3 regions of the Pseudoduganella sp. GW821-FHT05F09 genome follow, and region 2 is predicted to be linked to each of the others. Evidence: predicted binding sites of a transcription regulator. Region 2 holds the regulator's gene; each other region holds the start of a gene.
What was found. The regulator FNR, encoded in region 2, switches genes on or off when oxygen is low (the NO sensors DNR and NnrR bind a similar motif). The targets are predictions, from matches to a motif close to TTGATNNNNATCAA.
Positions count from the first base shown of each region.

Region 1 (9,930 bases), on a different contig from region 2:
GACACGCGCTGCCAGTTGGAGGCGCGCGTGGCTTCCTCCATCTGCTGCTTGATGCGCTCGATTTCCTCCTTGATGTGCGTGGTGCCCTGCACATTGGCCTTCTCGGCCTTCAGGATTTCCTCGAAGTCGTTGTACTCGCGCTGCAGCTTGACGATTTCCTCGTCGATCAGGTCCAGGCGGCGGCGCGAGGCCTCGTCCTTTTCCTTCTTGACGGCTTCCTTCTCGATCTTCAGCTGGATCAGGCGGCGTTCCAGCTTGTCCATCACCTCCGGCTTGGAGTCGATCTCGATCTTGATCTTGGAGGCCGCCTCGTCGATCAGGTCAATCGCCTTGTCGGGCAGGAAGCGGTCCGTGATGTAGCGGTGCGACAGCTCGGCCGCCGCGATGATGGCCGCGTCGGTGATGGCAACCTTGTGGTGCAGCTCGTACTTGTCCTGCAAGCCGCGCAGGATGGCGATGGTGGCCTCCACGGTCGGCTCGTCGACCAGGATTTTCTGGAAGCGGCGCTCCAGCGCGGCGTCCTTCTCGATGTATTTGCGGTATTCGTCCAGCGTGGTCGCGCCCACGCAGTGCAGCTCGCCGCGCGCCAGCGCAGGCTTGAGCATATTGCCCGCGTCCATGGCGCCTTCGGCCTTGCCCGCGCCCACCATAGTGTGCAGCTCGTCGATGAAGACGATGGTCTGGCCTTCGTCCATGGCCAGTTCCTTCAGCACCGATTTCAGGCGCTCCTCGAACTCGCCGCGGTATTTGGCGCCCGCCAGCAGGGCCGCCATGTCCAGCGACAGCACGCGCTTGCCGCGCAGCGAATCGGGCACTTCGTTGTTGACGATGCGCTGCGCCAGGCCTTCGACGATGGCGGTCTTGCCCACGCCTGGTTCGCCGATCAGCACGGGATTGTTCTTGGTGCGGCGCTGCAGCACCTGGATGGCGCGGCGGATTTCATCATCGCGGCCGATCACCGGGTCCAGCTTGCCGGCGCGGGCGCGCTCGGTGAGGTCCAGCGTGTATTTTTTCAGCGCCTCGCGCTGGCCTTCGGCTTCCTGCGAGTCCACCTTGCCGCCGCCGCGCACGGTGTCGATCGCCGCTTCCAGCGCCTTGCGGGTCAGGCCGCCCTCGCGCGCCAGCTTGCCGGCGTCCGACTTGTCGTCGGCCAGCGCCAGCAGGATCATTTCGCTGGACACGAACTGGTCGCCGCGCTTCTGCGCTTCCTTGTCGGCCAGGTTGAGCACGCCCATCAGCTCGCGGCTGACCTGCACGTCGCCGCTGGTGCCGGACACCTTGGGCAGGCGCTCCAGCGAGGATTTCAGCGCGTTGGTCAGGCCGTTGACGTTGACGCCGGCGCGCTGCAGCAGCGAGCGCGCGCTGCCGTCGTCCTGGTTGACCAGGGCGACCAGCAGGTGCACCGGTTCGATATAGGGGTTGTCATTGCCCACGGCCAAGCTTTGCGCGTCGGCCAGGGCTTCCTGAAGTTTGGTGGTGAGTTTGTCTTGCCGCATGTCGAATGCTCCTGAATTGGTCTACTGTGCAAATTGGGCTGCGCAAGCGGTTTTCAAGGAGAGCATTCTGATCTACATCAAGAAACCGTCCATTTCTTCAAGGCGGCGTCGTCGCTGACGCGGGCGTCGACCCAGCGGGCGCCGTCGGGGGTCTGCTCTTTCTTCCAGAACGGCGCTTCGGTCTTGAGGAAGTCGATAATGAACTCGCAGGCGGCGAAGGCCTCGCCGCGATGGGCCGACGTGACCGCCACCAGCACGATCTGCTCGGTCGGCTTGAGCTGGCCGATGCGGTGGATCACCAGCGCGCCGTAGATGGGCCAGCGCGCCTTGGCCTGTTCGATAATGGCCTCGATCGACTGCTCCGTCATGCCCGGATAGTGCTCGAGCTCCATTTCCGCCACGTCCGCGCCTTCATTCAGGTCGCGCACGGTGCCCACAAAGGTGACGATGCCGCCCACCTTGGCGTTTCCGGCGCGCAGCTGCGCCACTTCGGCGGCGGCATCGAAGTCCTCCGCCTGCACCCGGACCTGCTTCATTTCGCCTCCGCGCCTATGCGGCGGAACAGCTGCTCAATGCGGGTGGCGGTGCGCGCGTCCGCCAGCGCGGGCATGGCGCACAGTTGCAGGAACTGGGCCGCTTGCGTCATCGGCTTCTGGCCGGACTTGAGCGACGATTGCAGCACTTCGACCTGCATTTTCAGGCGTTCGCGCGCAAACTCGGCGCCGCTGTCCACGCCGGCCACGATCTCCAGGCGCAGCACTTCCTGCAGCAGCCTGGCGCGGGACGCCTCCAGCTGGGCTGCATAGGCGCTGCGCTTGCCCTCCTCCGCCGACGCGGACAGCGCGGAGGCGAAACGGGTGTGCAGCGCGCGTTCGTATTCATTGGCCAGCGCGGGCAAGGCTTTCCAGCGCTCGTCCCAGCCGGCGGCATCCACGCCGGCGCCGTTGGCGCCGGCCAGCTCGGTTTCCAGCGCCTGGGCCAGGCGCAGCTTGTCGCGCAGTGCGTTGGCCTGGGCCGCGCCGGCGCGTTTGCGGATGGCGTCGCCCTGCGCCTGGACGGCGGCCACGGCGGCCTTGTAGCGCGCCTCGATCTTGGGCTCGCTGGCGCGCGGCACGTGGCCGGACGCGTGCCAGGCGCTGGCGGCGTCGCGCAGGGCCTTGGCGATGGCGGCCTGCTGGGCCTTGTCGTCGCCGCTGAAAGTGGCTTGCTCCAGCTGCGCACATATCGCCTCGCGGGCGTGCAGATGGGCGCGGCGCTCGTGGTCGGCGGCGTGGGCCGATTCCTTGCGGGCGGCGAAAATGGCGTCGCAGGCGGCGCGGAAGCGCTGCCACAGCGCTTGCTCCTGCTTGCGCTCCAGCGGCAGCGCCTTGGCGTGCTCCTGCCAGCGTTCCTGCAGGATGCGCAGCGTGTCCAGCGTGTGGCGGTCGGACGGGTTGAGCTTGGCGGTTTCCTCGATCAGCTGCTCGCGGCAAGCCACTTCGATGCTGCGCTGGTTCTCCAGCGGCGCCAGCATGGCGTCCATGGCCTTGCCGAAAGCGGTGTCCAGCTTTTTCTTTTCCTTGCGGTCGATGGCGCCCAGGCGGCCCCAGGCCTGGCGCAAGCGCTGCGACGCGGCGGCCAGGGCCTTGAAGTCGGGTTCGCCGGCGGCGGACTTGGCTTGCAGCGCCTCGACCTCGGCGATCAGCGCCTGCCCCTTGGCGGCGTTGGTGTGGCGTTCGTCGGCCAGGTGCTTGAAATGGGCGGCGGCGGGCGCGTAGGCGGCGGTGCAGGCGCTGTCGAAACGCTCCCACAGGCCTTTCGGGGCCGCGCCGGAGACCACGTCCAGCGCTTTCCAGCGCTCGCGCATGCTGCCCACTTTCTTGGCCAGCTCGGCCATGGCCAGCTGCTGGCCCTTGAGGTCTTCCACGGCCTTGACCAGTTCCTCGCGAGAAACGTTGCCGCCCCAGCGCGCCCAGTCGCCCAGGCGCTTCAGGTCGGCGCGCACATGCGCCAGGCGGTCGGCCTGGGCGGTGCTCAGGCGGCCGGTCTTGGTTTCCTTAAGGACTTTGTCATGATCGTTGGCGATGTGCAGCTGGCCTTCGGCCAGCGCCGCCTCCATGGCGTCCAGCGCGGCCATGAAGCGCTTGTTGGCCTCGCGCGCGGCTTCCTGCGCGGCGGGCGACAGCTCGCGCTGTTTGGCCGGGCGCGGTTCGGCCGGCTTGGCGGAGCCGTGCGGCTTTGCGCCCTGCTCGCCCGCAATCTCCGCCGGATCGCCCCCGGCCGCGCCGGTATGGGCGCCGCTGTTGGCAGCCTCTTGCTTGGCAACGGCGCCGTCCGCAGCATTGCCGCCGGCAGCGGCTTGCGCCGCGCTGGCATCATCACCGGCGGAGCCGGATGCGGATGCGGATGCGGCGGCTGCCGCCGCGCCAGTCTGCGCTGCCAGCTTGGCGCGCGCCTCGCTCATGGCGGTTTCAAAATCGCCCAGCAGATTGCGCGGCAAAGCGCCTTTTTCGGACGCGGCCATGTGTTTGGCGTGTTCCCCGGCCAGCGCATCGAGTTCGGCTGCGTCCGCCTGGCCCGCCGCCACGCGGCGCACGGCGGCCAGCGCATCGAGCGCGGCGCGCTGCAGATTGACCTGGTCTTCCAGGCGCTGCCCCAGCGCGCCGCGCACGCCGCTGAATTCCTCGGCCAGCTCCGGCGTGGCGGCGATCACCTTCCACAAGCGGTCCAGCTCGGCAACCTGGTTGGGCGTGAGTTTTTCGTCGGCCAGCAGTTTGCGCGCGTTGGCGATGGCCGCCAAGGCCTGGCGCTGCTCGGCCTGCTGGTGGCGGATCGCGTCCAGGCGCGACTGCATCAGCTTGGCCACGCGGCGGTCGGTGTTGCGCATGGCCTGCTGCACCTTCTCCAGCGCTGGCTGCGACACCACGTGCGCGGCCGCAGCCAGCCGCACGTCGGCAAATTCGCTCTGCAAGATCAGTTCGACAGCGGCAGCCTCGTCCTCGGCCAGCGCCTTGGCGCGCTCGGCCTGCGCGGCGCGGCGCGATGCGGTCTGCTCAGCTTGCACGGACGCAGCCACGGCAGCGGAAGCTTGCCCGGCGTCGGCCGGCTGGCCGTTGGGTGCATCGCCGGGGCGCTTGAAGAGGAATTCGAACATGATGGGCTATCGCTGTCTCAAAACCACCATGATAGCAAAGGAACGCCAAATGCTTTGCCCCCTATTTATTTGCTAGTCCGCCAGCGCGCGGCTGAGCGGCCGCTGGCGGCGCGGACGCACCAGTTCGGAGACCGCGATATTCGGGTCCAGGTCCTCGTCCGGCATCACGATGGGCAGCACCGCCAGCGCCGGCAGCAGCGCATCTTCGCGCGCATCCGCGCCGCTGTGACGCCCCTGCGCGGCGCGCGGCTTGGCCTCCGGCGCCGGCACCAGGTGCAGCTGGCCGCCCTTGCAGCGGCGCGCTTCGGCCACGTTGGCGTCGTGCAGCAGGAACTGGTTGGCGATGGCGAACCAGGCCTCGCCACCGATGACGGTGCGCGCCACGGCGAACAGCTCCTTCTCCTCCTTGTCCAGGCGCTGCAGCAGCGACTCGCAGAAAGCGTCGATGCCGGAGCAGATTTCCTGCACGCGCTGCTCCGACTCGTCTTTCGACTCGGAAACCTGCTGCTGCAAGGAACGGATCACGCCCAGCGCCACGTCATTGAGGCGGTTCAGCTCTTCCAGCAGCTGGTTGGCCTGCTCGGTGGCCTGGCGGATGGCCGGGATCAGATACATCTCGATCTTGCGCCAATGGCAAGCCTGGTACAGCCGGTTCAGCGATTCGCAGGCGAATTCCAGCTGCGACAAGGTCAGGCTGTTCTGGCGCAGCAGGGTGGACTGCACGTATTTTTGGAACGAAAGCAAACTGACGCGTATGTTGGCTTGCTCGACGGACAGAGCAACCAAGGTGTAGGTGGCCGTTAACATTCTTACTCCAAGCTGAAATCACACAATGCGACGAGGCGGAAGTAAAAGTGTAAATAAACGCGACGACCGGGACTTTGATCTAGCACAAACTGTCCCGTTATTAGAGCTTGGTAATCCGGGTTGCCTCAGGCTTGCAGCTTGAGCAGCAAATTGGCCATCCCTGGCTCCAGCGACGGGCTGACCGTGCCGCCGAAGCGCCGGACCAGCTGCTGGACACCGCCATTTTCAGACAACGCTTCGCCGACTATCGCCGCAGTGCCTCGGCTGCGGAAATATTCGACCAGCTTTTGAAACAGAATAGCGCCTAGGCCCTTTCCCTTCAAGTCCGAACGCACCAAAATAGCGAATTCGGCGTGCTGATTGTCGGGGTCTGCAACAGCCCTTACTACCCCTAGTGTTTCGGGCTTGCCCCCACTACCGATGCGGGTGGCGATAAAGGCCATGGCCCGGTCGTAGTCGATTTGCGTGAGCCGCGCCAGCTGCGCCGGCTGCAGTTCGCGCATGGCGGAAAAGAAACGCAGGCGCACGTCGTCCGGATCTATCCTGGCAAAAAATTCGACATGCTGCGGCGCGTCCTCCGGCCGGATCGGGCGCAGCGTCAGCGGCCCGCCCTGCCACTGCACTTCCTGCTCCAGCTCCTGCGGATAGGCGCGAATGGCCAGCCGGTAGCTGGCGCGCGGCGCGCCCAGCGTAATGCGCGCGTCCAGCGCCAGCACGCCGCCGTCCCGTCCAGCCAGCAGCGGATCGATAGCCAGGCTGGCCAGTTCGCAGGTATCGGCCACCAGGTCGGACACCTGTATCAGCGTGTGGCAGACGGCGTCGCCGTCGCCCAGCCCTGAGCGCTCAAGCAAGTCGCGCGCCAGCACCATGTTGAGCGGCGGCAGGCCGATCACGCGGGCCTCCGCGCGGGCGCGGGCGCCGGCCGCGCCGCCCGGCGCCAGGCTGATCACCGGGCCGAACGAGGGATCGTCATGCACGCCGATGGCAAGCTCGTCGCTGTGCGGCGGCGCGCTGTCCGGCTCCGCCATGCGGATGCCGTAAGCGCCCAGCACGGCGCGCGTTTCCTCCGGCGCCAGCACCTGGCGCCCCTCGGCCATGGCGGCGGCGATGACGGCGCGCGCGGCGGCGCGTTCCGGCTTGCTGCCCGGCGGAAACTGGCCCGGCACCTCCATCAGCAATTCCTGGTTGCGGCGGTATTGCGCCATCTGCATGAAGCCGCGCACGGCCTGCTCGGGCGTGTCGTAGCTCGGCAGGCCGGCCTCGGCGAACACGCGGCGTGCCCCGGCCACCGAGGCCCCGCCCAGCCAGCACGACAGCACGTTCTTGCCCGAGCCGCGCGCCAGCGGCGCCAGCAGCGCGGCGATACGGCTGGCGTCCACGCCGGTGGCGGGCGCATGGATCAGCAGCACCGCGTCCACCTGCGGCTCGCGCAGCAGCGCCTCGAAGGCGGCCACGTACTGCTCGGGCGTGGCGGCGCCGCCCAGCTGGACGGGATTTTGCGCTGCGGACGCCCCGTGCGCGGCCACCTCGGGCTGGGCCGCGCGCAGCAGCTTGACGGTCTCGGGCGACAGCGGCGCCAGCTTGCCGTCCGCGTAGGCCAGCGCGTCGGTGGCGATGGTGCCCAGCGCGCCGCCGTTGGCCACGATGGCGAGCCGCTCGCCGCGCAGCGCGCGCGCATGGGCCAGCGTTTCGGCCGCGTCGAACAGGTCTTCAGTGGAATGCACGCGCAGCATGCCGGCGCGGCGGAAGGCGGCGTCGTAGACCGGGTCGCTGGCGTCGCGCCCCGCCTTGAGCACGATCACCGGCTTGGCGCGCGCGGCCAGGCGCGCCGCCGACATGAATTTGCGCGCGCAGGCCAGGTTTTCCATGTAGACCAGGATGGCCGCCGTGTCGGCGTCGTCGGCCAGGAAGTCGAGCAGGTCGCCCAGGTCGATGTCGGCGCGCTCACCCAGCGAGGCGAACTTGGAAAAGCCGATGCCGTGCAGCCGCGCCCAGTCCAGCACCGCCGCCATCAGCGCGTCCGACTGCGACACGAAGGCGATCTTGCCGGCCTTGGCGCCGCCTTCGGCCAGGCTGGCGTTCAGGCCGCTGTGCGGGGCCAGCAGGCCCACCCCGCCCGGACCCAGGATGCGCAGCAGGTGCGGCTTGGCCGCATCCAGCATGGCCTGGCGCGCCGTCTTGCCGCCGCTGCGGGTCTCGTCCAGGCCTTTGCTGAGCACCACGGCGGCGCGCGTGCCGCGCGCGCCCAGTTCGGCGATCAGGCCCGGCACCGTGGCCGGCGGGGTGCAGATAATGGCCAGGTCCGGCGCCTTCGGCAGGGCCGACACCTTGCCGTAGCAGCGCACGCCCAGCAGCTCGTCATATTTGGGGTTGACCGGCCACAGCGCACCGGCGTAGCCGCCCTCGGCCATATTGGTCAGCACGATGGCGCCCAGGCTGCCCGGCCGCAGCGAAGCGCCGATCACGGCCACCGAGCCGGGGTCGAACAGACTGTTGAAGTTCCTGATGCTCATCGGCCGTCCTTTCAGCCCGCGCGCCGGTGCTGGCTCACCAGCGCGAGGTGTGGTCTTCGGTCACGCCCACCAGCTGCGTCACCATGCGTTTCGGCTGGTCCGCGCTGCTGCGCACCCAGCCGGTAAAAGTGCCTATGGGCTGCACATAGCGGCTGGCCGCCACCACCAGGTTTTTGTCCTGGCGGCGCGCGCCTTCCGGCGTGAAAAACAGCTCGAGCAGGTCGTCCTCGGTGAAGATGTGCCAGCGCGCCAGCGGATCGGCCTGGTCGTAGATGAAATGGGCCGGCCCCAGGGCGTGCACCTGGCCGTCCAGCCACAGCGCATTTTCGTGGCCGCCGAAATAGCCGGCCTGCAAATTGAATCCCAGTTCCAGATTATGCGCCGACGCCCAGCGCCAGGCGGTATTGCGCGCCAGCAGACCGTTGGAATAGTCGAAACTGGCCACGCCGCCGGCCAGGTCGTACTCGCCGCGCCACAGCTTCACGTTGCCCGACAGCGGCATGCCGGCCGACTTCTGCGTGGCGTGCACCGAGCCGTTCTTGACCGGGCCGCAAGCCAGCAGCGGCGGCGCGGCGGCGGGGCCGAATTCGGCGTCGATGACCAGGTAGGGGCAGTCCAGCTCCAGCTTGTAGCGGCCCTCGCCCAGCCCTTCGATGTTGATGTAGGTCTGCTTGACCTTGAAGGTGCTGCGGCCGTCCGCGTGCGCCGCCACCCGGGCCGCCGTCAACGGCAGGCCGTCCTGCGAGAAATTGGCCAGCATGTCGCCGTCGTCGCGGTCGAAGGCGTAGCCGAAGCAGGTGCCTATCCAGCCCAGGTCCACAATGGCCACGGCGCAGAACACCTGCTCGGTGGACAGCGCCACGTAGTGCCAGCGCTTGTGGCGGAAGCCGCGCCACAAGGCGCTGCGCGCATGCGGGGCGGCCAGCGCGCGCCAGTCGAATCCCCCGGCCATACCGGCGTAGCGTCCGAACAGGGGCTGGCCGTCGGCGCCAATCAGGCTGGCGGGTGCGGCGGGCAGGGTCACGCAGTCTTCTCCAACATAGTCTCCAATACGGTCTTCATCATGCTATCAAGTTCGGCCTGCAGCACGGCGGCAAATTCCGCCGGCTCGGCGCCTTGCACCCGCAGCCGCGGGCAGCCGTGCCAGTTGGCGCAGCGCTGCAAGGCCGCCGCCACGTCGCGCACGAAGCGCTCGCTGGCGCGCGTGCCAGGCTCCAGCGCCACGGACTTCAGTTCAAACACGCCCTCGCGCCGGTGCGCCTTGGCGTCCACCCGGCCCACCAGCGCGCCGCGGCGCAGGATGGGCAGCGTGAAATAGCCGTAGCGGCGTTTTTCCGCCGGCGTGTAGCATTCAAGCCGATAGTCGAAATTGAACAGCTCCAGCGCGCGGCGGCGGTCCCACACCACCGGGTCGAACGGGGACAGGATGGCGGTCGCCGTGGCAGCCAGGCCGCCGGCCGCCGCGCTGGCGGCCAGCGCGGCATGCTCGGGATGGATGTAGACCGCTTCATCCCAGCCCTGCACGCGGGCGCGCAGCAGCGCGCCTTCGGCCACCAGCGTTTCCGGGTCCAGGCGCGGCGGCTTGGTGCGGAAGTAGTCGGCAATCCAGGACGCCTTGGCCAGCCCCAGCGCCTTCACCGTTTTCAGCACGAAGGTGCGGCGGGTCTCGTCCATGGCGGGCATGCGGCTGTCGTCCCACCCCGGCAGGGAGCGTTCAAGCACACGCTCGGCCAGGTCGTACACGCGCTGGAAGTTGTGGCGCCGCGCTATCATCAGCTGGCCGGCCGTGAACAGCACCTCCAGCGAGCGCTTTTCCGGCTTCCATTCCCACCAGCCGCCGCCCTTGCCGTCGGTGCGTTCGAAGTCCGAGGAGCGCGCCGGGCCGTTGGCGCGGATGTGGGCCAGCACCGCGTCGACGTCGGCGCGCCGCTCGGCCATCCAGGTCTCGGAGTACTTCCAGCCCATGGAACCGGGGTCTATC
Region 1 is NZ_JBWKSD010000008.1:35,889-45,818, forward strand. It holds gene clpB (ATP-dependent chaperone ClpB) at 1-1,496, opposite strand, end outside; gene moaE (molybdopterin synthase catalytic subunit MoaE) at 1,574-2,032, opposite strand; gene AC07S4_RS23555 (DUF349 domain-containing protein) at 2,029-4,629, opposite strand; gene AC07S4_RS23560 (hemerythrin domain-containing protein) at 4,702-5,436, opposite strand; gene AC07S4_RS23565 (bifunctional acetate--CoA ligase family protein/GNAT family N-acetyltransferase) at 5,562-7,949, opposite strand; gene AC07S4_RS23570 (DUF2804 domain-containing protein) at 7,984-8,973, opposite strand; gene AC07S4_RS23575 (winged helix-turn-helix domain-containing protein) at 8,970-9,930, opposite strand, start outside.
Region 1: the regulator FNR is predicted to act here: its motif matches at 5,511-5,524, upstream of AC07S4_RS23560 (hemerythrin domain-containing protein).

Region 2 (9,930 bases):
AGCTCACTGCTATCGTCGCCTGCGTGGCCTGCGCGTGGCGCACCACATTGGTCAGCGCCTCCTGCACGATGCGGAACAGCATGGTGCTGCGGTCCGCGTCCAGTTCCAGCGCAGCGGCCTGCGCATCGATACGGCACACGCAACGCAGGCCTGCCCGCAGCGCCACCTGGTCCGCATACCATTCCAGCGCGGCCCACACGCCCAGCTGGTCCAGCACGCTGGGGCGCAGGTCGGTAATCACGCGGCGCACGGTTTCGATGGCGCTCTGCACCAGGTCCGCCGTATCCGCCAGCAGCGGCTCGGGCGTGCTGCCCGCCGCCACCGCCCGCTCCTGCGCCACCAGGACGTAGGCGCGGATGCCGGTCAGCAGCCCGCCCAGTTCGTCGTGGATTTCCTGCGCAATGCGCTTGCGTTCTTCTTCCTTGATGCGTTCCTGGTGCGCGCCCAGGCGGCGCAGCTCGTCCTGCGACTGGCGCAGTGCCTGCAGCAGCTGCTGGGACTTCTGCTCGGCCAGCTTGCGCTCGGTAATGTCGCGTACCAGGCCGGTGTACATGCGCTTGCCGCCCAGCGTCATCTCGGCCACCGACAGGTCCATGGGGAAGACGCTGCCGTCGCGCCGCAGGCCCTGCACTTCGCGGCCCTTGCCGATTATGCGTTTTTCGCCGGTGGCGCGGTAGTGGGACAGGTAGCCGTCGTGCGCGCTGCGGTGCGGCTCCGGCATCAGCATATTGATATTGCGGCCCGCCACTTCCGCCTCCCGGTAGCCGAACATGCGCTCGGCGGCGGGGTTAAGGCGCTCCAGCATGCCGTTTTCGTCGATGGTGATGATGGCGTCCACCGCCGTCTCGAACACGGCGCGCATGCGCGCTTCGCTCTCCTGGAGCGCCTGCTCGGCGGCCTTGCGGGCGCTGATGTCGTGGATGGTGGCCATCACCATGGTCTGGCCGTCCGGGCTGCGCAGCGGCGACAGGCTGACTTCGACCGGGAATTCGCGTCCCTCCCGGTGGCGGCCGGACAACTGCGCGCCGGCGCCCATGGCGCGCGGGCGCGGCTCGGCGCTGTAGCCTTCGCGCAGCGCCTGGTGGCCGTGCCGGAAGCGTTCGGGTATCAGCGTCTCCACCGGCAGGCCCTGCAACTGCTCCTGCGTGTAGCCGAACAGCGCTTCCAGGGCCGGATTGGCGAGCGCAATGGCGCCGCCGCGGTCGACGATGAGGACGGGGTCGGTGGCGGCAGCCAGTAGCCAGGCCAGGCTTTGGTCGGCGATGGGGGGATTTTGCATGCCGCAATCATACGAGGGATGCACGCCCCGGTAAAGCCTCGGCGCCCGTGCGGCGCGGCCGCCCGCAGTCAGGCGGCCTGCTGCTCCGGCGCCAGACGGCCGGAGGCCAGGTCCTGCAGGCCGGCCAGGTCGAGTATGCGCAGGTCGCGGTTGTTCAGGCTGATCCAGCCAGCCTTGCGGAAACGCGCCAGCAGGCGGCTGATGCTCTCGATGGTCAGGCCCAGGTAGCCGCCGATGTCCTCGCGCGACATGCGCAGCTGGAAGCTTGCAGGAGAGAAGCCGCGCGCCGCGTAGCGGGCGCCCAGCGAAGTCAGCATCAAGGCCAGGCGCTGTTCGGCGCGCATATTGCCCAAAAATAGGGCAACAGCCTGCTCGCGCTGGATCTCGCGCGCCATGACGCGGTGGAACTGGTGCATCAGCTCGGGTACTTGCGCCACCAGTTCCTGCAGGCGGTTGAAGGGGATTTCGCACACTTCGCTGTCTTCCAGCGCCACCGCGCTGCAGCTGTGCTGGCCGGTGCCTATCGCTTCCATGCCGAGCAGGTCGCCGGCCATGTGGAAACCGGTAATCTGCTGTTCGCCGCGCTGGTTCACCTGCGCGGTCTTGAAATGCCCCAGGCGCACCGCGTACAGGCTGCCGAAACCCTGCCCCATGCTGAACAGCTGCTCGTCGCGCTGCACCTTGCGGCGGCGCGAGATGATCTGCTCCAGGCGGTGCATCGATTCCTCGTCCAGGCCCTGCGGCAGGCACAGGCGGTTGAAGCTGCACAGGCCGCAGCGCGGCTGGGGCTGCGGCCGCGCTGGGTTGGAGGATGCGATGTGGATGGTGGCGGTGGTCATGGTCGGCTCCGGTGCATGGGCTGCGCTGTCGATGCGGACAGTATCGCGTGCACCGGGCCTGGGCGGTATCGGGTATTCCGGCCAGTTGCTGTAGGGGATCCCCTACAATCCGGCTCAGAAGGTGATTTTCAGGGCCGACGGTGCCCCGGCCAAGGCGCCGGGAGCGCTGGAAATGCCCTCCACGGTCAGGCCTTCCTGGGTCTGGCGGAACGGCAGCGCGCCGTCGCGGCCCAGCTGTTCCACGCCCTTCACCTTGCCCGCGCCCGGGCCGAGCACGCGCAGCACCACCGAGCCGTCGCGCGGCGCGCCGATGGCGTAGACCGCCGCCCCCTTGGCCGTGAAGCGCCACGATTCCTCGCCGAACTGCTTCCAGGGCCGGGTGCCGTAGATGGCCTCGCCATTGGTGTCCAGCCAGGCGCCCACGTCCAGCAAGGTGCGCTGCTGCTCCTCGGGGATGGTGCCGTCCGCCTTGGGCGAGAGGTTGAGCAGGTAGAAGCCGCCCTTGCTCGCCGTGTCCACCAGGCGGCCGATAATGGCGGCGCCGCCGGCCACCTTCATGCCGTTGGTGTAGCCCCAGGTGCTGCCTATGGTGTCGTCCACCATCCACGGGCCGGGGCGGATGTCGGCCGGCGAACGCACGCCTATTTTTTCAAAGTCGATGATGGAGCCGACCTGCCTGGCGTCGTCATTGCTGGGCGCGTAGGCAACGAACTTGGTGCTGATCGAGACTTCCTTGTTCCAGGCCTGGGCGCGGTTGTAGTAATAGGCCGCCAAGCGCAGCTTGAGCGGGTCCAGCACGCGCAGATTGACGCCGTTGTCGAACCACAGGATGTCGGGCTGGTACTGGTCGATCAGCTCCAGGTTGCGGTTCACCCAGTCGGTGAGGAAGCGCTCCATGGCGGGCTGGCTGCGGTCGGCCACGTTGTAGAACGCGGCCCACTCCGGGTCGTACAGGTCGGCCTTGGCCGCTTTCAGGCGGGCTTCCAGCGCTGGCGGGGGATTGATGAAGGTGAAATTCTCCACCCCGTGGTTGGATACGCCGAACTTCATGCCCTCCTTGCGCACGGCGGCCGCCAGTTCGCCGATCAGGTCGCGCTTCGGTCCCATGCGCTTGGCGTTGAACGGCGTGACCCGGCTGTCCCACAGTGCGAAATTGTCGTGGTGCTGGGCGGACGGCATGACAAAACGGGCGCCGGCCCGGCGGAACAGCGTGGCCCACTGCGCCGCGTCGAACTTCTCCTGCTTGAACTTGGGGATGAAGTCCTTGTAGCCGAAGCGTTCCGGCGGGCCGAAGTTGGCGGTGTGCCAGGCCAGGTCGGCGCCGTACATATGCTTTTCATACCATTCGTTGTGGTAGGCCGGCACCGCGTACACGCCCCAGTGCATGAAGATGCCGAACTTGGCGTCCTCGAACCAGGCCGGGGTGCGGTAGTTCTTGCGGATAGACTCCCAGTCCGCGGCGTAGGGGCCGGGCGGCAGCGGCGTAGCGACGGCGGCGTCCGCAGCCGCCACGGTGGCCGGGGTGGCGGGCGGTCCCATCACGCCGTAGTCATACAGCTTGGACTCCGGCACGCCGCCCCGGTCCGGCTTGGGCAAGGGGCCGGCATCCGCACCGGTCAGGATGGACGCGAGGACGGCAAGAGTTAAACCGGACAGCAATGGCGCGCGCAGCATGATTGGCCCCCGTAATTATAAAAATGACGGCTAGCGTATCGCGCGGGCACGTTTCGCGCACGTTTCGCTTTGTATCACTCATAAACATGATTAGATTGCGCCAGCCGTTGACACTGGCGTGACGACTATCGATACTCGGAAGCCATCCTAATCAGACCTATAACAATATCCCCATGGCAGTCATCACCGAGATTGAAGACCTGCGCCTGCAGGCCAAGCGGCGCGTCGCGAAAGCTATTTTTGGCTACGTCGATTCCGGCTCCTACACCCAGGGCACCATGCGCGCCAACAAAAGCGACCTGGAAGCCATCCATCTGCGCCAGCGCGTGGCCGTGAATGTGGACCAGCGCAACACGGCCACCACGCTGGCCGGGCAGGACGCGTCCATGCCGGTGGCGCTCGCGCCGGTGGGCCTGACGGGCCTGAACTACGGCGACGGCGAGATCCTGGCGGCCCAGGCGGCCGAGGAATTCGGCGTGCCCTTCACGCTCACCACCATGAGCATCTGCTCCATCGAGGACGTGGCGGCGGCCACCACCAAGCCGTTCTGGTTCCAGCTTTACGTGATGCGCGACCGCGCCTTCGCCGCCGACCTGATCGCGCGCGCCAAGGCGGCCAAATGCTCGGCGCTGGTGCTCACGCTGGACCTGCAGATCTTGGGCCAGCGCCACGCGGACCTGCGCAACGGGCTTACCGTGCCGCCGCGCCCCACCCTGTCCAATATCGCGGACATGCTGAGCAAGCCGTCGTGGTGCGCCAGCGTCCTGCTGGGCAAGCGCAAGACCTTCGGCAACCTGGACGGCCACGTCAAGGGCGCGCAAGGCCTGTCCACGCTGATGGCCTGGGTGGGCCAGCAGTTCGACCCCACGCTGAACTGGGACGACGTGGAGTGGATACGCAAGCAATGGGGCGGCAAGCTGATTTTGAAGGGCATCCTGGATCCGGAAGACGCCAAGATGGCGGCCCGCACCGGCGCCGATGCGCTGGTGGTCAGCAACCACGGCGGCCGCCAGCTGGACGGCGCCATGAGCTCCATCCGCGCCCTGCCCGGCGTGCTGGAGGCGGTGCAGGCGGAGAATCCGAACATGGAAGTGTGGATGGACGGTGGCATCCGCTCGGGCCAGGACATCCTGAAAGCCTGCGCCATGGGCGCGCGCGGCGTGATGGCGGGCCGCAGCTACATCTACGGCCTGGGCGCCATGGGCAAGCCGGGCGTGAGCCTGGCGCTGGAGATCATGCGCAAGGAACTGGACGTGTCGATGGCGCTGTCCGGCATCCGCGACATCCGCGACGCCAACCGTTCGCACATCGTGCTGCCCAAGCACTGGTAAATCACTGGTAAAGACCAACAGGACCTCCATGCACACCTACCGCACCGCTGGCATTGCAGCGTCCCTGGCACTGGCGCTGAGCGCCGGCGCTGCGGCCGCCCCGGCTCAAATCGCAGGCAAGCAGCTTGAAAACCTGGACCGTGGCGTGCTCGCCATCGCTGCGAATGGCGGCGTCTTCGTCAGCTGGCGGGCGCTGGCGACGGACCCTGGCGGGACGTCCTTCGATCTTTACCGCGACGGCAAGCGCCTGAAGCCGGAGCCGCTGAAAGGCAGCAACTACGTGGACCCGGCCGGCACCGCCGCTGCCGTCTACTCGGTGCGGCCCGTCATGATCCACGGCCGCGAGCAGCCCCTGGCCAGCGCCGGCGCCACCTGGCCGCAGCAATACAAGACCATCCCGGTGCAGAAACCGGCCGGCGGCGTAACGCCCGACGGCCAGAGCTACACCTACGAAATCAACGACGGCTCGGCCGCAGACCTGGACGGCGACGGCAGCTACGAGCTCATAGTGAAGTGGCAACCGACCAATGCGCATGACAATTCGCATGCGGGCTACACCGGCAACACCTATATCGACGCCTACAAGATGGACGGCACGCGCCTGTGGCGTGTGGACCTGGGCCGCAATATCCGCGCCGGCGCGCACTACACCACCTTCCTGGTCTACGACTTCGACGGCGACGGCAAGGCCGAGTTGATGGTGAAAACCGCCGACGGCACCGTGGACGGCAAAGGCACGGTGATCGGCGATGCGAACGCGGACTACCGCAATCCCAAGGGCTACATCCTGTCCGGCCCTGAATTCATCACCGTCTTCAACGGCGAAACCGGCGCCGCCATGGCCAGCGCGCCCTACCTGCCCGGCCGCGGCGACGTGGCCGCCTGGGGCGACGCCTACGGCAACCGGGTGGACCGCTTCCTCGGCGGCGTGGCCTATCTGGACGGCGCCAGGCCCAGCGCCATCTTCTCGCGCGGCTACTACACGCGCGCCGTGATCGCCGCCTGGGACTGGCGCGGCGGGAAACTGAGCAGCCGCTGGGTGTTCGACAGCGACGTGGCGGGCGGCGAAGTGAACCACCAGGGCGCGCACTGGCTGTCCGTGGCCGACGTGGACAACGACGGCAAGGACGACATCATCTACGGCGCGGCCACCATAGGCAGCAACGGCAAAATGCTGTACAGCACAGGCCTGTGCCACGGCGACGCCCTCCACGTGGGCAAGCTCGATCCGCGCCGCGAGGGCCAGCAGATCTTCATGGTGCACGAAACGCCGAGCTGCTACGGCAAGCACGGCATAGAAATGCATGACGCGGCCACCGGCAAGATCCTGTGGAGCGTGGACGGCAAAGGCGCGGACGTGGGGCGCGGCGTATGCATGGACATCGACCCGGCCCACCTGGGCGAAGAATGCTGGGCTTCGGTCGGCGGCTTGATGAGCGCCAGCGGCGTGCAGATCTCCCCCGAACATCCGCGCCGCATCAACTTCGCTTCGTGGTGGGACGGCGACCTGCTGCGCGAGTCGCTGGACGGCACGCGGATAGAAAAATGGAATCCCGCCACCAAGGACATGCAGCCGCTGCTGAATGGTGCGGACTTCGGCGCCGCCTCCAACAACGGCACCAAGTCCACGCCTGTGCTGTCGGCGGACCTGCTTGGCGACTGGCGCGAGGAAGTGGTCTGGCGCAGCGCCGACAACAACTCCCTGCTGGTGTTCAGCACCACCGCGCCCACCACCCACCGCATTCCGGCGCTGATGCAGGACGCGCAATACCGCGCACAGGTAGCGGGACAAAACGCAGGCTACAACCAGCCGCCGCACCCGTCGTTCTACCTCGGCGAAGGCATGGCGCCGCCGCCCGGCGCATTCCGTTTCAGCGCACAAGAATAGTCGGCATACAACACAACAGAAACAGAGACCATGAAGACTCCCCTGCTCGCGGCGCGCCGCGCCACCACGCTGGCCCTGCTGCTGGCCGCCAGTTTTTCCGCCGCCGCACAGAACGGCGAAGCCCGCCGCTTCGATTTCAGCGCACAGCCGGCCGCCGGCTACACCGCCGTCCCAGTGAGCGCCGAATACAGCGCCAGTAAGGGCTACGGCTTCGAACCGGGCGCTGCGGCAGGCAAGCCCTCCTTCTTCTCGGTCGATCTCCCCGAAGGCAATTACAATGTCACCGTCACGCTGGGCGGCACGCCGGAAGCGTCCACCACCACCGTCAAGTCCGAGCTGCGCCGCCTGATGTTGGAGAACGTGCGCACCGCGCCGGGCAAGACCGAGACGCGCAGCTTCACCGTCAACGTCCGCACGCCGAAAATTCCGGCGGTGAACGGCCTGGCGGCGGGCGTGGTCAATCTCAAAGTGCCGCGCGAGACCGTCCAGGAAGCCTGGAACTGGGACCGCCGCCTGACGCTGGAATTCAACGGCAGCCAGCCCGCCGTGCGCTCCATCGAGATCACGCCCGCGCAAACGCCCACCATCTTCCTGCTGGGCGACTCCACCGTGTGCGACCAGCCCGGCGAGCCTTACGCCAGCTGGGGCCAGATGCTACCGCGCTTCCTGAAACCCGGCGTGGCCGTCGCCAACCACGGCGAATCGGGCGAGACCTACCGCGATTCGCTGGCCCGCCGCCGCCTGGACAAGGTGCTGAGCGCCATGCGCCCCGGCGACACGGTCATGATGCAGTTCGGGCACAACGACCAGAAGCAGATCAAGGACGGCAAAGGCGGCCCCTTCACCACCTACAAGGCCGAGATCAAGCAGCACGTGGACGGCGTGCGCGCCCGTGGCGGCGTGCCCGTCATCATCTCGTCCATGGAGCGCCGCGCCTTCGACGCGAACGGCAAAGTCATTCCCTCGCTGATCGACTACGCCACAGCGGCGCGCCAGTCGGCCGAGGAACTGGGCGTGGCCTTCATCGACCTGAACGCGATGAGCAAGCCGTTCTACGAAGCGCTGGGCACGGAGGCCTCCAAGGCCGCCTTCGCCGAACCGCAGCCGGGCCGCATCGACAACACCCACCACAACAACTACGGCGCCTACGAACTGGCGCAAGCCGTGCTGACCGGCATGCGCCAGGCCGGCGTGCCCGCCGCGTCCTTCATTGCGGACGGCTACGGCAGCTTCAACCCGGCCAAGCCGGACCCCGTTGCCAGCTTCGCCGTGCCGCGCAGCCCCACGTTCAGCAACGAGCGTCCGCTGGGCGATGAAGCCAACGCAGGCCCGCAGGCGCGCGCCGGCTCAACCGCCTATCTGTTCACCTACTTCACCAGGAACGGCGAGGATGGCCTGCACCTGGCCGCCAGCGCGGACGGCTACCGCTGGGAGAAGCTGGGCGGCGGCCGCAGCTACCTCGCGCCCAAGGTCGGCATCTCGAAATTGATGCGCGACCCCTGCATCGTGCGCGGCCCGGACGGCACCTACCACATGGTCTGGACCTCGGGCTGGAAAGAGAACAATATCGGCTACGCTTCGTCGAAGGACCTGATCCACTGGTCCGAGCAGAAGGAACTGCCGGTGATGGCGCACGAAAAAGGCGTGCTCAATGCGTGGGCGCCGGAAATCGTCTACGACGACCAGCGCGGCGAGTTCCTGATCTTCTGGGCTTCCACCGTGCCGGGCAAGTTCGCTGAAACAGCCGGCTCCTCCGAGGAGAAATACAACCACCGCCTGTACTCGACCAGCACCAGGGACTTCCAGACCTTCACGCCGACCAAGCTGTTTTACGACCCCGGCTTCAGCGTGATCGACGCCACCTTCGTGCGCGCCAATGGCAAGAACCACTTGCTGGTAAAGGACGAAACCGTGAACCCGCCGCGCAAATACCTGCAGGTGGCGGACGCGCCATCGCTGAACGGTCCGTTCGGCAAGCTCAGTGCGCCCATCACGCCGCAAGGCATGTGGGTCGAGGGGCCGACTGCCATCCAGGCCGGCGAGGACGTGATCGTCTATTATGACGCTTACCGCACCAAGCACTACGGCGCCATGCGCTCGCGCGACCTGGTGAACTGGGAAGACGTGACGGCCAAAATGAGCTTCCCCGACGAAGGCACGCCGGTGCGCATGCGCCATGGCACCGCAATCGCTGTACCCGCTGCGCTGATCGAGCAGCTGCGCGCGCAAAACTGACAAACCACAACGGAGACTTGAATGAAACGACTGCTGCTCGCCCTCGCCACCGCCGCCAGCCTGAATCTGGGCTTGCCACAGACCGCCGCCGCGCTGGACCCGGCCACCACGACCGCCAGCGATCAGAACTACCTGGCGCGCGTGCCTTACCAGACCTATTTCGCAGACTACCTGGCGCTGCGCAAGGGCCGCGAGGCCGACATCATCTTCATCGGCGACTCGATCACCGAGCAGTTCCGCTGGGGCTCGGGCGCTTCGGTGTGGAACCGCCGCTTTGAGCACCGCGCCTTTGACTTCGGCCTGGGTGCGGACCGCACGCAGCATGTGCTGTGGCGGCTCGATAACTTCGACCTGTCCTTCCTGAAGCCCAAGGTGGCGGTCATCATGATCGGCACCAATAACGTGAACAACGAGGCGGAAGACACCGCCGCCGGCATCAAGGCAGTGATCGCGGCCACGCAGAAGAAGTTCGCCGGCGTGAAAGTGGTGGTGGTCAGCATACTGCCGAACTCCCGCGCCGAGCAGCGCATGGCCGAGGTGAACAAACTGGTTGCGCCGCTGGCGGACAACAAGACCATCTGGTATCTGAACCTGGCCGCGCGCTTTACGCCCGAAGGCGATAACTGGAAGGGGCTGAGCGGCGACAAGCTGCACCTCACGACCGCCGGCTACACCATGTGGGCG
Region 2 is NZ_JBWKSD010000001.1:1,071,114-1,081,043, reverse strand. It holds gene AC07S4_RS04555 (PAS domain-containing sensor histidine kinase) at 1-1,279, opposite strand, end outside; gene fnr (fumarate/nitrate reduction transcriptional regulator Fnr) at 1,348-2,118, opposite strand; gene AC07S4_RS04545 (alpha-L-fucosidase) at 2,233-3,792, opposite strand; gene AC07S4_RS04540 (alpha-hydroxy acid oxidase) at 3,966-5,123, shown strand; gene AC07S4_RS04535 (rhamnogalacturonan lyase) at 5,152-7,011, shown strand; gene AC07S4_RS04530 (GDSL-type esterase/lipase family protein) at 7,042-9,246, shown strand; gene AC07S4_RS04525 (GDSL-type esterase/lipase family protein) at 9,268-9,930, shown strand, end outside.

Region 3 (9,930 bases), on a different contig from region 2:
GCGCGGTTGTACAGCCCGGTCAGGCCGTCTATCATCGACATCTGGCGGTAGAACTCGCCCAGCTTCTGGCGCCGGCGCAGCTGCGCGTTGGCCGCGCGGATGCGGAAGGACAGCAGTCGCAGCAGGTTGCGCGCCACGCCGTTCGATTCGTCGATCAGGCGCCACACGATTTCCGCTTCCACCACCAGCAGCTCGCTGGTCTCGAGCGCCGTCATCAGCGACAGATTGGCTTCCTCGTCCAGCACCGACTGCTCGCCCACGCTTTCGCCCGGCAGCACCTTGCTCACGGTGCCGTCGGCCATGCCGGTGCGGGTGTCGGCGGTGACGGACAGCGCACCGCTGAGCACAATGTACAGCCGCGCGCGGCTGGTGTCGGTCACCGATTCGCCCTGCTGCAGCTGCACCACCGGGCAATGCGCCAGCGAACGCGCGGCCAGCGCGGCGTCCGAATCGCGGAACAGCTGCAAGTCGTCGATCCGGTAGGCCGACGCGGCAAAGGTGGTGATCTGCTTCAAGATAGAGTCCGGGGAAAGAATATTGGATACTGTGAGGCAAATCATAGCGCAACGGCGTGTCCGCCAACACTGCGCGGCGGCCTGTGTTTCAATACTGCGACGAACCACCCGCCACCGTGAAAAAATGCACTTTACCGACGCCCTGGGACAGATACATCCCGCCGACCCCAACGCCCGCATCGTCTGCCTGGTGCCGTCCATTACCGAGCTGCTGTGCGATCTGGGGCTGGCCGGACAACTGGTGGGCCGTACCGGATTTTGCATCCACCCGGCCGGGACCGTGCGCACAATTGCCAAGGTGGGCGGCACCAAGGACGTGAATCTGAACAAGATCCGCACGCTGGCGCCCACCCACGTCATCGTCAATATCGACGAGAACGAAAAGCCCACGGCCGACGCGCTGGCCGAGTTCGTGCCGCACGTGGTGGTGACGCATCCGCTGGCGCCGCGCGACAACCTGGCGCTGGCGCGGCTGATGGGCGGCATTTTCTGCGCGCAGGACAAGGCCGAGGCATGGTGCGCCGCGTTCGAGGCCGAGTATGCCGCCTTGCAGGCCATGCGGCAGGCCAGCCCGATGCCGCCGCAAACCGTGCTGTACTGCATCTGGCAGGATCCGTGGATGAGTGTTTCCAGCGACACCTATATCGCGCGCATGCTGGCCGAGATAGGCTGGCGCGTGCCGCAGCTGGGCAGCGAGCGCTATCCGCGCTTCGACTGGACGCCGGAACTGCTGGCGCAAATCGACCAGGTGCTGCTGTCGTCCGAGCCCTACCGTTTCACGGAGGAACACGTGGACGCGCTGGAGCGCCAGATCGGCAAGCCGGTGCAGCTGGTGGATGGGGAGATGATGTCGTGGTACGGCAGCCGCGCGCTGCAAGGGCTGGGCTACCTGCGCCGGCTGGCCGGCGGCTGAACCCGGGCGCTGGGCCCGGGCCGCCGCTGCCGGCCGGCGTCCTGTGGCGGGAGATTATTCGCTGGTTTCTTCGTCGGCCGCTTCGGCGGCGGCGAGCGAGCTTTGCGACAGCGGCACGTGGCGCTTGTCGTTCAGGCGGCCCAGCGCGCTGTCGATGGCGCGTTTGAGTTTATCGGCGGAGCCGCTGATGGCCTGGTGCAGCGTGGCGGCGTGGTCGCTGACGGCGATGGGCTGGTAGCCGGTAACGCGCGCTTCCATTAGGCAACGATTGTCGCCGTCCGCTGATTTCTGGCTGTTGTTGTCGCTCAGGTGGACTTCGACGCGGGTGATGTGTTCGGCAAAGCGGCCGATGGCTGCGGTGACGACGGTTTGTACATGGTCATCCAGGGAAGCATGACGTTCGATGGTTTTATCGGTGTTGACATTGATCTGCATAGACTGCTCCCGTTTGTTCATCAAAGCATGCCCGGTAAGGGGTACGCAAGGCCATCTTACTCCTTTTGGCGGGGGCCGCCAGTCGATTGCCGCCCGGCACAACTTTATTTTTAATTGTTCAATAGCCCCGCTGCAATATTGACGGACAGCCCCAATATGAAGAGGTTGAAGAAGAAGCTCAGCACCGACTGGCCCAGCGCCAGCTTGCGTAGCCCCGCGCTGCGGATGCTGACGTCCGAGGTCTGGGCGGCCACCGCGATGGTGAAGGAGAAGTACAGGAAGTCCCAGTAGTCGGGCTCGTGCTGCGGACCGGGAAACTCCAGCGGGCGGGCGTTGGGCGTGGTCTGGTAGTACAAGTGGGCGTAGTGGAAGCAGAACAGCGTGCCGACCAGGAACCAGGAGCCGATCAGGGTCAGCCCCACCAGCGCATATTCGAGCACATGGCCGCGCAGCTGCTGGCCGTGCAGCTCGGCCAGCTCGGAGCCTATGGCCATCAGGCTCATCAGCGAGGCCACGCACAGCACGGCCAGTATCATCGGCCCACGCTCGTCCTCGGCGGCGGCCACGCGCTTGACCTTGCGGTGGTCGGCCCGCATCATCATCCAGCCCATGGTGACCAGGTAGGCCCACACCGCCACGTCCCAGCAGGCCAGCAGGCGGGTGAGCAGGCGCCAGCTCTCGGGCAGCAGGGGAGCGCTCAGCGCGCCCAGCGCAATGGCGAGGGCGAGGTGGGGGCGGCGGTGTATCAGGTCCGGGAATATTTTCATCCGGACATCATATCAAGCCGCCTTGGCTTGCGCCTCGCGTTCGTCGTGCGGGAAACGGTCCATGCGCGACAGCACCGGGAACAGCACGCTCCACAGCCCGGTGACGGCCAGCGTGGCGGCGCCGCCGAACACCACCGCGCGGGTCAGGCCCAGCCAGCCGGCCGTCACGCCGGATTCGAATTCGCCCAGCTCGTTGGACGCGCCGATGAAGACCGAGTTGACGGCGCTGACGCGGCCGCGGATCTCGTCCGGGGTTTCGTACTGCACCAGCAGGTGGCGCACGTAGACGCTGATCATGTCGCCCGCGCCCATGAGCAGCAGGGCCAGCAGCGCCAGCGCGAAGCTGGCGGTCGAGCCCAGCACCACGGTGGCGGCGCCGAACAGGGCCACGCCGCCGAACATCCACAGGCCGACGCGGCGCGTGATGGGGAAGAAGGCCAGCGCCACCGAGCACAGCGCGGCGCCGGCGCCGGGCGCGGTGCGCAGCAGGCCCAGGCCGCTCGGGCCGACGTGCAGCACGTCCGCCGCCAGCGCCGGCAGCAGGGCAGTGGCGCCGCCGAACAGCACCGCGAACAGGTCCAGCGACATCGCCCCCAGCACCACCGGGCGCGACAGCACAAAGCGCAGGCCTTCGAGCACGCTGTGCCAGCTGGCCGGCGCCTTGCTCACCACCTGGGGCGCGGCCTTGGTCATGCACATCAGCAGCACCGAGACCACCAGCAGCGCGGACGCGGCCAGGAACACCGTGGTGGCGCCGTAGTAGTACAGCAGGCCGCCCAGCGAGGGGCCGACGATGACGGCGATGTGGAAGGTGGACGAGCTGAGCGCGACGGCCTTGCTGAAGTCTTCGGCCGGCACCATGTTCACCAGCACGGCCTGGGTGGCCGGCATCATGAAGGCGCGCGCGCTGCCGAACAGCGTGAGGATGAGGAACACCGGCCAGACGATGCTCAGCCCGGTCAGCGTGAAGCCCAGCAGCAGCAGGCCGCACAGCAGCTGCGCGCCCAGGCAGAAGGCAATGATGTTGCGGCGGTTGTAGCGGTCGGCCACGTGGCCGGCGGGCAGGATCAGCAGCAGGAAGGGCGCGAATTGCGCCAGGCCGATCAGGCCCAGGTCGTACAGGTTGCCGGTCAGCGCATACACATGCCAGCCTATGGCCACGTGCTGCATCTGCACGGCGACCGTGCCAAGCACGCGCGCGGCGAGATAGAAAGCGAAATTGCGGTGCTTGAGGACGGAGAAACCGTTGGCGGAGGAGGACATAGGAACAATGACAGGCTGGCGTAGCCCGTCATTGTGCCTGATGTCAGACAACTGCGCTTGCCGGCGGCCCGGCCCGCTGCGTCAGAACGCGGCCAGGTCGGCCTCGGTGGTGAAGGCGTCGGCGTAGAACTCCTCTTCCGGCAGCGCGCACTTGGCCACGAAGTCGGCCTTGGCGGTTTCCACCATGATGGGCGCGCCGCAGGAATAGACCTGGTAGGCGGACATGTCGGGCAGGTCGGCCATCACGGCCTGGTGCACGAAGCCGGTGCGGCCGCTCCAGTTGTCCTCCGCCTCGGCGTTCGACACCACCGGCACGTACTTGAAGTTGGGCAGCTTGGCGGCCCACTCGCGGCACAGCGCGTCCATATACAGGTCCTGCGGGCGGCGGCCGCCCCAGTACAAGGTCATGGCGCGCTGCGAGCCGGTTTGCACCAGGTGCTCGACGATGGCCTTGATCGGCGCGAAGCCGGTGCCCGAGGCCAGCAGCACCATGGGCTTGTCCGTGTCCTCGCGCACGAAGAAGGTGCCCAGCGGGCCTTCGAAGCGCAGGATGTCGCGCTCCTTCATGGTGGAGAACACTTGGTCGGTGAACAGGCCGCCCGGCATATGGCGGATGTGCAGCGTGATGGGGCCGTTGTCCGGCGCGGTGGCCATGCTGTAGCTGCGGCGCTTGCCGTCGCGCAGCAGGAACTCGATATACTGGCCGGCGCGGTACTGCAGCGTTTCATTGGCCGGCAGCTGCAGCGAGATCACCACCACGTCCGGCGCCACTTTCTCTATGGTGGACACGCGCGACGGCATCTTCTTGACCGGATAGTCGCCGCTGCCCGCCACTTCGCGCGCTTCGATCACCAGATCGGCGTGCGGCGTGGCGCAGCAGAACAGCGACATGCCGGCCGCTTCCTCTTCCGGCGTGAGCGCGCGCGCCTGGTGCGCCTTGTGCGTCACGCTGCCGGAGATGACCTTGCCCTTGCACGAGCTGCATGCGCCATTCTTGCAGCCATACGGCAGCCCCACGCCGGCGCGCATGGCCGCCGCCAGGACGGTTTCGTCCTCGTCGCAGGAGAATTGGTGGCCGCTGGGCTGAACAGTAATCTGGAAAGTCATACAATCCTTAAATGAAAATCTCAAACGCTAAAAAAATTGCCCGGCCGCGCTTGCTGGTGCTGGGCTGCGGCGACGTCGGCCTGCGCCTGCTGCCCTTGCTGCGCGCGCAGTTCCGCATCTTCGCCGTCACCAGCCAGCCGTCGCGGCGCGCCGAGCTGCGCGCCGCCGGCGCCGTGCCGGTGGTGGCCGACCTGGATAACCCGGCCAGCCTGCGCCGCCTGAAGGGGCTGGCGGACTACGTCGTGCACCTGGCGCCGCCGCCCGCCGAGGGCCTGCGCGACAGCCGCAGCCGCAATGTGACCGCCATTTTACCCGAGGCCGGACGCGTGGTTTACATTAGCACCACCGGTGTTTACGGCGATTGCGGCGGCGCCTGGTTCGACGAAAGCCGTCCGGTGGCGCCGCACAATGCGCGCGCGCGGCGCCGGGTGGACGCGGAGCGGGTGCTGCGGCGCTGGGCGCTGCGCAGCGGCGCCACCTTGTCCATCCTGCGCGTGCCCGGCATTTACGCGGCCGACCGGCTGCCGCTCAAGCGCTTGGAGCTGGGCACGCCGGCGCTGACCGAGCAGGACGACGTGTACACCAACCATATCCACGCGGACGACCTGGCGCGCATCATCGCGCGCACGCTGTTCCGGGGCGCGCCGAACCGGGTCTACCACGCGGTGGACGACAGCGACATGAAAATGGCGGCCTATTTCGACGCCGTGGCGGACGCCTTCCGCCTGCCGCGCCCGCCGCGTCTGCCGCGCGCCGAGCTGGCGGCGGTGGTCACGCCGGCCTTGCTGTCCTTCATGTCCGAGTCGCGCCGCATGCGCAATGCGCGCCTGAAAAGCGAGCTGGGCGTTCGTTTGCGCTATGAACGGGTTGTGGACTGCTTACAACAGCTGGCGCCAACTGAAAGGCAGTTGTAAGCAAATAGGCAGATAATAAATAGATAAGAGTTTGGCAGGAGACGCCATGCAGCCCGTCCCGCACCCCAGCAAAGAACAAGTCCGCGCTTATATGATGCAGCGTTGCCAGGCCCAGCGGCCGCCGCCGGCGCCGGACGAAATCCGCAGGCAGCTGGGGTGGTGTTGGCAATACGGCAATGATCTCGATGGCGGCGCCAGCCTCACGCTCTGTCCGGTTTTTCCTTCCCCGCAGTTCACCTTTGTGCTCCCCGGAAATATCGCCCAGCTCAGCGCCTTGCTGACCGTGGAGTGGCTGTTCCTGGCCGCCGGGTACAGGGTTGCTCATTGACTATGTCTGCCCCGAAAAGTACGTTTAACATTTTCTAGCACAGTAAGCAGGGAAAGATTCTCTCTAATTCTCACTTTTTTCGTGCTGGATTGGCCTTTGGGCAATAAAAGCGTGTATCATACGGCCTAGATGCTATAAAACATAGCAAGTGACCTATGTAGGCTAGTGTCCATCCCGTACTTTTCCGGTAAATATTTTGTCAATGTGTCGTTTTTTTTCCAAGAAGACGACCCGAACCTGAACGAATCCGATGACGTCTCTTAAAGAAATTACTGCTTCGGCAACTTACAACCCGAACCGGGTCCTCGACGCAATTATTGAAAAATTGCAGCTCAAGAACGATGCGGCGCTGTCGCGCGCCCTGGAAGTGGCCCCGCCCGTAATCAGCAAAATCCGCCACAACACGCTGCCTATCGGCGCCACCATCCTGATCCGCATGCATGAAATCAGCGATTTCAGCATTCGTGAACTGCGCGAGATGATGGCTGCCTGATAAGCGGCACGCAAAAATGCAATGGCCCCCGCCTGGCAACAGGCGGGGGCCATTTTCATTACTGCGCCGGAATTACGCTGCCGGCGTGATGCGCGGGCGCACCGAGTACATTTCGCTGGACGATGCGGCCGGCTGGGCTTGCTTCTGGACCGCGCCGGAGTAGGCTACCGTGGCGCCGGAATAGGCGACGGTGGCGCCCGAGTAGGCGGTCTTGGCCTGCTGGGTGGTTGCGCCGGAATAGGCGACCGTGGCGCCCGAGTAGGCTGTCTTGGCCTGCTGGGTGGTGGCGCCGGAGTAGGCGACCGTCGCGCCGGAGTAGGCGGTCTTCGCTGGCTGCGCCGTGGCGCCCGAATAGGCCACCGCCGTGGCGCCGGAGTAGGCGGTTTTGGCTTGCTGGGTTGCGCCCGAGTAGGCTACCGCAGTCGCACCGGAGTAGGCGGTTTCGGCGCGCACGTAATCCTCGCCGAAGGTGGCTTCGTACAGTTCCTTCATGCGCTCGCCCACCCGGTGGTGGGCTTCCACGTCGTCTTCGCCGCGCAGGCCGATGTAGGGGAAGTGGTGCAGGAAGTAGCCGAACACGGCCTGGCAGTCCGTCGCGTATTTCATCGTGTCCAGGATGTGGTAGTGCCAGAAGGTGTCCACGTCCATCAGCGGCGCGGTCTGTTCCTGCGGGAAGGTCTTCATCAGGTACAGGAAGCGGCGGTATTCGAATTCGACGGCGTTGGCTTTTTGCAGCGACCAGCCCTCGCCGGATTCTTCATGCATCAGTTTGACTTTGATCGGTTCCAGATCGAGGTCGGCAATGGCTTGGAAGCGTTCAGCAGAAATCATGAGTGACATCCTTTACTGAGTGACGAATGGGTAGGGGGGGGCACGCGGTGGTTTGGGCCGAAGCGGCCGGTGCAGGATCGTTCGGAGCTGGGAACGAGTGTTGATGCAGATCAACGAATCCTAGTATAGGCAAGCTATTGCTGAATGCAAGTGATGTTTTTCTATCGTGCGCGGGGACTGTGCTGTCCCCGCGACACTATCAATTTACTAGTAAATCAGGCGCTGGCGGGCAGGCGCGGACGTTCCTTGTAGAACCCGGCCTTGGCGGCCGCGCCGGAAAATGCGGTATTCGCGGCCACGCCGGAGAAGGCTGCCTTGGTGGCTACGCCCGAGAACGCGGTCTTGGTGGCCACGCCCGAGAATGCCGTCTTGGCGGCGGCGCCGGAGAAGGCGGCCTGGCTTGCCACGCCCGAAAACGCCGCCTGGTTGGCCGCGCCGTGCACATAGGCCTCGCCGAAGGTGGCTTCGTACAGTTCCTTCATGCGCTCGCCCACGCGGTGGTGGGCTTCCACGTCGTCTTCGCCGCGCAGGCCGATATAGGGGAAGTGGTGCAGGAAGTAGCCGAACACCGCTTCGCAGTCGGCCGCGTATTTCATGGTATCGAGGATGTGGTAGTGCCAGAAGGTGTCGACGTCCACCAGCGGTGCGGTTTGTTCCTGTGGGAATTTTTTCATCAGGATCAGGAAGCGCCGGTATTCGAATTCGATGGCATTGGCACGTTCCAGCGTCCAGCCTTCGCCGGATTCCTGGTGCATCAGTTTGACCTTGATCGGTTCCAGATCCAGTGCCGCGATAGCCTTGAGGTCGTCGTTCGCATTCATGTGCTCGTTCCTTTCAACGTGATGGATGGGGTGCTGCAGGAACGATTTTTGACCAGTTGCCCCGGCCCATTCTTGATAAATCGCAAGCTATCGTCAGTAAATTCCTAATCGCAACAGAATTGTCCTAGACGCAGCTCAGACGGCGCCGAGGCGGTGCGGGTAAGGGGACGTGATGTGGGGGACGGGGACGGTAATGAGGATGGTGGTGCCGGCGTTGGGACTGCCGCCTATGCTGCAACTGCCGCCGAGGATGCTGACGCGCTCTTCGATGCCGACCAGGCCGAAGGAGCCGAACTTGTTGCGGCTGCGGTCGTGCAGCCCTACGCCGTTGTCGCTGATGCTCATGCTGAGCACGCCGTCCTGGCGCCGCAGCTCCACCCTGACCATGCTGGCGTTGGCGTGCTGCAGGATGTTGCTGAGGGACTCTTGCAAGATGCGGAAATAGGCGATCGCGCATTTGTCGTCGATGCCGTGGTCTATGTCGGCACCGTGTTCGATCAGCTCGCACACGATGCCGCTGCGCTGTCGGAACTGGTCGATCTGCCACTCGACGGCGGCGCTCAGGCCCAGGTCCAGCACATTGGGCCGCAGGTCGTTGATGATCTGGCGCACGCTCTTGATGGTGTGGTCGATCTGCGCCAGCGTGCAGCGCGCGCGCTCGTGCAGGCGCGAATGGCGGTGGCTGGTGCGGGTGGTCAGCACGTCCGCCTCGATGCGCAGCGCCAGCAGGTTCTGGCCCAGGTCGTCATGGATCTCGCGCGCGATGCGCTTGCGCTCCTCCTCCTTGATCTGCTCGGCGTGCGCGGCCAGGCGGCGCAGCTTGTGGTGCGACAGCTGCAGCTTGGCCTGGCTTTCGCGCAGCTCGCGCGTCATGTCCTTGGCCATGCGGATGGCGCGCAGGCGCGACGAGGACAGCGTGTGGAACAGCGCGTACATCAGCATGGTGCCGGCGAAACCGGTCAGCAGCGCCAGCCACGGCAGCAGGGCGTCCACCCGCGAGTACAGCGAACTCATGGGCGCAGTGAAGGTGGCCTCCCATTGGCGGCCGTTGAAGTCGATCGGCAGTACGCAGGTGATCATGCGTTCGCTGCCGCTGCCGGCGGCGCCTGCGTCGGCGCTGTCGTACAGCAGCGTGGCGGCGGTGGGACTGCCTTCGCTGACGTCGCGCAGCGTCAGGCGCGCGTTGCGCACCGGGATCTCCGCCAGCGCCTCGGACACCAGCCGGTGCACGCTGAAGCCTATGCCCACCGAACCGAGGTAGGCGGCGCGCCGCTCCGCGACCGTGTTGATCGGCAGGTCGGGGCGGTACACCGGCAGCCGCATGGCCAGCGCCTGGCGGTTGGGCAGGCTGTCGAAACCGATGGGCAGGCCCGACGCGCTCAGCATGCCGGTATCGCGCGACTGCGCCAGCGACTCGGCCACGGCGGGCCGCGCCGCGATATCGACGCCGAACTTGGCCTCCAGGCCGGCGATGGGCTCGATCAGCGACAGGATGGCCGCGTCGGCCTGGCTGGTGGTGGGCTTGAGCGCCAGCTCCGGGTAG
Region 3 is NZ_JBWKSD010000002.1:344,679-354,608, reverse strand. It holds gene AC07S4_RS06800 (GGDEF domain-containing protein) at 1-515, opposite strand, end outside; gene AC07S4_RS06795 (helical backbone metal receptor) at 640-1,428, shown strand; gene AC07S4_RS06790 (HPF/RaiA family ribosome-associated protein) at 1,483-1,863, opposite strand; gene AC07S4_RS06785 (DUF1345 domain-containing protein) at 1,974-2,630, opposite strand; gene AC07S4_RS06780 (MFS transporter) at 2,643-3,893, opposite strand; gene AC07S4_RS06775 (CDP-6-deoxy-delta-3,4-glucoseen reductase) at 3,975-5,000, opposite strand; gene AC07S4_RS06770 (SDR family oxidoreductase) at 5,012-5,914, shown strand; gene AC07S4_RS06765 (hypothetical protein) at 5,961-6,242, shown strand; gene AC07S4_RS06760 (hypothetical protein) at 6,493-6,735, shown strand; gene AC07S4_RS06755 (glycine-rich domain-containing protein) at 6,808-7,566, opposite strand; gene AC07S4_RS06750 (glycine-rich domain-containing protein) at 7,782-8,387, opposite strand; gene AC07S4_RS06745 (CHASE domain-containing protein) at 8,523-9,930, opposite strand, start outside.
Region 3: the regulator FNR is predicted to act here: its motif matches at 7,667-7,680, upstream of AC07S4_RS06755 (glycine-rich domain-containing protein).